Nitratireductor mangrovi: one gene and its partner. Each later gene encodes a partner of the first gene's protein in a complex. Links are inferred from orthologs where the notes say so. Each region holds a gene or a part of one and is shown in the gene's direction. Other genes may lie near its edges.

Region 1 (2,843 bases):
CATGACCGAGACCCGCATCGACCGCCGCCTGGCGAAGCTGAAGGCCGAGGGACGCCCGGCGCTCGTCACCTATTTCATGGGCGGCGATCCCGACTACGAGACCTCGCTGTCGATCATGAAGGCGCTGCCGGGCGCGGGCAGCGACATCATCGAGCTCGGCATGCCGTTCTCCGACCCGATGGCCGACGGGCCGGCGATCCAGGCGGCGGGCCTGCGCGCGCTCAAGGGCGGGCAGACGCTGAAGAAGACGCTTCAAATGGCGACGAGCTTTCGCGAAGATGACGACGAGACGCCGATCGTGATGATGGGCTATTACAACCCGATCTACATCTATGGCGTCGAGCGTTTCCTGACCGACGCCAAGGCGGCCGGCATCGACGGCCTCATCATCGTCGATCTTCCGCCGGAAATGGACGCCGAACTCTGCATCCCGGCCCTCAAGGCCGGCATCAACTTCATCCGACTGGCGACGCCGACCACCGACGACAAGCGGCTGCCCAAGGTGCTCGAAAACACCTCCGGCTTCGTCTACTACGTGTCGATGACCGGCATCACCGGCTCGGCACTGCCCGACACCAGCCGCATCGGCACCGCGGTGGCACGCATCAAGCACCATACCGAACTGCCGGTGTGCGTCGGCTTCGGGGTCAAGACCGCCGAGCAGGCGCGGGTGATCGGACAGGCCGCGGACGGGGTCGTCGTCGGCACCGCGATCGTCAACGCGGTCGCCAATGTCATCGGCCCCGATGGCGCCAAGACCGCCGATCCGGCCGAGGCGGTGACCACGCTGGTCTCGGGCCTTGCCAAGGGCGTGCGTGCGGCCCGCCTTGCCGCCGCCGAGTAGCGGCCCCATCTCTTTCCGGAAACGGAGCGTTCCATGAACTGGATCACCAACTACGTCAGACCGAAGATCAACTCGATGCTGGGCCGGCGCGAGATGCCGGAGAACCTGTGGATCAAGTGCCCGGAGACGGGCGAGATGGTGTTCCACAAGGATCTCGAGGACAACCAGTGGGTGATCCCGTCGTCGGGACACCACATGAAGATCCCGGCCCGTGACCGGTTGCGGTTCTTTTTCGACGGCGGCGAGTTCGAGCTGCTCGACAACCCCAAGGTCGCCGTCGATCCGCTGAAATTCCGCGACGAGAAACGCTACACGGACCGGCTGCGCGAAAACCGCGCCAAGACCGGGCTTGACGATACCGTGCTCGGCGCCAGAGGCACGCTGGAAAGCCTGCCGGTGATGGCGGTCGTGCAGGATTTCGCCTTCATGGGCGGCTCGCTCGGCATGGCGGCCGGCGAGGCGATCATCCACGCCTTCGAGACGGCATTGGCGGAGAAACGGCCGCTGGTGCTCTTCGCCGCGTCGGGGGGCGCGCGCATGCAGGAGGGCATCCTGTCGCTGATGCAATTGCCGCGCACCACCGTCGCCGTCGACCGGCTCAAGGAAGCCGGACTTCCCTACGTGGTGGTGCTGACCAACCCGACCACCGGCGGCGTCACCGCGTCCTATGCCATGCTCGGCGACGTGCATATCGCCGAACCCGGTGCGCTGATCGGATTCGCCGGACCGCGGGTGATCGAACAGACGATCCGCGAGAAGCTGCCGGAAGGCTTCCAGCGCGCCGAATATCTCATGGAACACGGCATGGTCGACATGGTGGTGCCGCGACCCGAGCTGCGTGCGACGATTGCGCGACTGGTCAAGATCCTCGTCCATGCGCCGGCAACGCAGGCGCAGCCCGAAACGACGCCGGAAGAAGCGCCGACGCCGCTTCCCGAGGCGCCTGCCGAGCAGCCGCAGGCCTAGGATCGATCCAGGCCGGGCGTGCCCGAAGGCGGCCGCAGCGGCCACCAGAGCGGATACCGACAGGACATGCAGTCGATGACGACGAAAGCCGACCGCGAGATCGCGCGGCTGATGACACTCCACCCGAAAGGCTTCGACCTTTCCCTCGACCGCATCACGCGGCTGCTGGACCGTCTCGGCAATCCTCAGGAGAGGCTGCCGCCCGTCATCCACATCGCCGGCACCAACGGCAAGGGTTCGGCGGCGGCGTTCTCGCGTTCGCTGCTGGAGGCCGAAGGCCACAAGGTTCATGTCCACACCTCGCCGCATCTCGTGAGCTGGCGCGAGCGCTACCGGCTCGGCGCCCAGGGCGGCGGGCGACTGGTGGAGGACGATGTGCTGGCCGACGCGGTGGTGCGGGCGGCCGAGGCCAATCGCGGCGAGACGATCACGGTCTTCGAAATCCTGACGGCGGTCACCTTCCTGCTCTTTTCCGAACATCCGGCCGACGCGGCAATCATCGAGGTCGGGCTGGGCGGCCGCTTCGACGCAACCAACGTCATCGCGCGACCGGCTACGGCGGTGATCATGCCGATCTCGCTCGATCATGAAGCCTATCTCGGCGACAAGGTCGAACTGATCGCGGTCGAGAAGGCCGGCATCATCAAGCGCGGCGCGCCAGTGGTGATCGGAGCGCAGGAATCGGAAGTCGCCCGCGACGTGCTGATCGAAACGGCCGACCGCCTGGAGGCACCGGCGATCATCTACGGGCAGGACTTCCTCGCCACGCCCGAACACGGGCGGCTTTCCTATCAGGACGAGGACGGGCTGATGGATCTGCCGCCGCCTCGGCTTGCCGGGCGGCACCAGTTCGCCAATGCGGCAGCAGCGATCGCGGCAGTCAAGGCGGCCGGTTTCGCAGTGTCGCTAAACGCCGCCGAACGCGCGATGGAGCAGGTCGAATGGCCGGGCCGGCTGCAGCGGCTGGAGCAGGGGCGGCTCACCCAGTTCGCGCCGGAAGGCGCGGAGTTGTGGATCGACGGCGGCCATAATC
Region 2 (2,799 bases), 760 kb from region 1 along the record:
TCGACACAGGCGCGCAAGCTTTCGGCGCTGCGCCAGTTCTACCGCTTCCTCTATGCCGAAGGCCTGCGCGGCGACGACCCGACCGGCACGGCGATGGCGCCGCGCAAGAGCGCTGTGCTGCCGAAGATCCTCAGCGAGGCCGAAACCGGGCGCCTGCTCGACCGCGCGGCGGAGGAAGCGGCAACAGCGCCGCCCGGCATGAGCCAGGTGGCCACCACGAGGATGCATGCGCTGATCGAGGTGCTTTATGCGACGGGCCTGCGCGTTTCCGAACTGGTCGGGCTGCCGGTCGAGGTGGCACAGCGCGACCAGCGCTTCTTCATGGTGCGCGGCAAGGGCGGCAAGGAGCGCATGGTGCCGCTGACCGAGAAGGCGCGTGCGGCCATGACTGCCTGGCTTTCGGCCCGCGCCCGCGATGCCGCGGCCGTGGAGAGCCCCTTTCTCTTCCCCGCCGCATCCGAAAGCGGTCATCTGCCGCGCCAGGTCTTCGCACGCGACCTGAAGGGACTGGCCGCGCGCGCCGGGATCAGGGCGGCCAGGGTCTCGCCGCACGTCTTGCGCCACGCCTTTGCCAGCCACCTGTTGCAGAACGGCGCCGACCTGCGCGCCGTGCAGCAATTGCTCGGCCATGCCGATATCTCCACGACTCAGATCTACACCCACGTGCTGGAGGAGCGGCTGGTGCGGCTCGTCAACGAGCACCACCCGCTTGCCGATTAGGCGCGCGAACGTTATGTGAGGGCCTCATTTGGCGCACGCGCCGGCCCGTCCGGCCGCCAGGAGTGCGCTTTCTTGCGTATTGCGAGCGTTCTGGCCGACGGCGAATGTACAACTACCTCGATTTCGAAAAACCCGTCGCCGATCTCGAAGGCAAGATCCTCGAGCTCAAGAAGCTCAGCGAAAGCGGCGAGGCCGTCGATGTCGCCGACGAGATCACCCGGCTGGAAAAGCGCGCCAGGGAAGCGCTCAACGAAGCCTACCGCTCGCTCACGCCGTGGCAGAAGGCGCAGGTGGCGCGCCACCCCGACCGGCCGCACTGCCTCGACTATGTCGATGCGCTGTTCACCGACTTCACCGGCCTTGCCGGCGACCGCAGCTTCGGCGACGACAACGCCATCATCGGCGGCTTTGCCCGCTTCGGCGGCGAGCCGGTGGCGATTCTCGGCCAGGAAAAGGGCGCCGACACCAAGAGCCGTCTGAAGCACAATTTCGGCATGGCGCGGCCGGAAGGCTACCGCAAGGCGGTACGCATCATGGAACTGGCCGACCGCTTCAACGTGCCGCTGGTGACGCTGGTCGACACCGCCGGCGCCTATCCCGGCATCGGCGCAGAGGAACGCGGCCAGGCCGAGGCGATCGCGCGCTCGACCTCGGCCTCGCTCGGCCTCAAGGTACCGGTGGTCTCGGTGATCATCGGCGAGGGCGGCTCCGGCGGCGCGATCGCGATCGCCACCGCCAACAAGGTCTACATGCTCGAGCATTCGATCTATTCGGTGATCTCGCCGGAAGGCGCGGCCTCGATCCTGTGGCACGATTCCACCCGCGCCAAGGACGCCGCCACCTCGATGCGCATCACCGCCCAGCACCTGCTGGAACTGAAGGTGATCGACGGCATCATCGACGAGCCGGTGGGCGGCGCGCACCGCAGCCGCGACACCGTGATCGCGGCGACGGGCAAGCAGATCGAAGCGGCGTTCGAGGAGCTTGCCGGCGCGAACATGGACTATCGCGAGCACCGCCGCGAGAAGTTCCTGGCCATCGGACGCGCGCTCTGAGGCAGGCTGCCCGGGCGGCGTGAAATGCGGCCAATGCCCGCGACATGCCACAAAAATGCCAAGACTTTTGCCTCAATGACAACCGCGTGAGGCAGGCGGGGCTGCCCTTGTGGTAAGGTTTTTTCAAGGTTAACCAACTTAACGTCGCGCCAGCGATCACGGCAGAGAGGCTTGCTGCCGCAAAGACCATCGCGACGGGTGATTGATACGCCGATGATTTCGAAGTGGATGCGTACCGGACTGCTTGCCGCCGGCATGGCGCTGACGCTGGCCGGCTGCACGGAATCGACATTGCAGTCGGTCGGGGCCAAGGCGGAAAAGCCGCTGCCGCCGCGCCTGATTGCCGCCATGAAGGCCAAGGGCATGACCCGGCACTCGCCGGTGATGGCGCGCGTCTTCAAGGAAGAAGGCCAGCTCGAGGTCTGGAAGCAGAAGGCCAATGGCCGCTACGAGCTGCTCGCCACCTACCCGATCTGCAAATGGTCGGGCAAGCTCGGCCCCAAATTCACGGAAGGCGACCGCCAGGCACCGGAAGGCTTCTACCATGTGCGTCCGGCGCAGATGAACCCGCAGTCGAGTTTCCACCTCGCCTTCAACATGGGCTATCCCAACGCCTATGACCGCGCCAATGGCCGCACCGGCTCGCACCTGATGGTGCACGGCGAATGTTCGTCGGCCGGCTGCTATTCGATGAACAATCCGGAGATGGAAGAGATCTACGCGCTGGCCCGCGACGCCTTCCGCGGCGGCCAGCGCGATTTCCAGATCCAGGCCTACCCGTTCCGCATGACCGCGCAGAACATGGCGCGCTACCGCAACGACCCCAACTATCCCTTCTGGCAGATGCTGAAGGAGGGTTACGACCATTTCGAGATCACCAAGGTGCCGCCGAAGGTCGACGTCTGCGAGAAGCGCTACGTCTTCAACCGCGTCACCGAGGAAGGCGTGGAGTTCTCGCCGACCGGCGCCTGCCCCCCGACGACGCAGCCCGAAGCGCTGGTCAACGCCTTCCAGTCCTACCGTT

What was found.
Region 2: the proteins of accD (region 1) and FQ775_RS16310 are in contact, whole or in part, in a solved structure (PDB 8UXZ), measured with the Escherichia coli proteins. The link is inferred for Nitratireductor mangrovi from one-to-one orthologs.

The regions. Positions count from the first base shown.
Region 1 is NZ_CP042301.2:4,104,388-4,107,230, reverse strand. What follows is about bases 10-2,843. They hold accD (acetyl-CoA carboxylase, carboxyltransferase subunit beta), read left to right. Parts: upstream 10-877; coding sequence 878-1,810; downstream 1,811-2,843. Other genes in these bases: FQ775_RS20155 (bifunctional folylpolyglutamate synthase/dihydrofolate synthase), read left to right, coding at 1,886-2,843; trpA (tryptophan synthase subunit alpha), read left to right, coding at 10-844. In the rest of the region: divalent-cation tolerance protein CutA, read left to right, coding at 1-5; more of trpA, read left to right, coding at 2-9.
Region 2 is NZ_CP042301.2:3,349,063-3,351,861, forward strand. What follows is about bases 10-2,799. They hold FQ775_RS16310 (acetyl-CoA carboxylase carboxyltransferase subunit alpha), read left to right. Parts: upstream 10-824; coding sequence 825-1,775; downstream 1,776-2,799. Other genes in these bases: FQ775_RS16305 (site-specific tyrosine recombinase XerD), read left to right, coding at 10-720; FQ775_RS16315 (L,D-transpeptidase family protein), read left to right, coding at 1,989-2,799. Also shown: more of FQ775_RS16305, read left to right, coding at 1-9. UniProt on the Escherichia coli protein: Component of the acetyl coenzyme A carboxylase (ACC) complex. First, biotin carboxylase catalyzes the carboxylation of biotin on its carrier protein (BCCP) and then the CO(2) group is transferred by the carboxyltransferase to acetyl-CoA to form malonyl-CoA.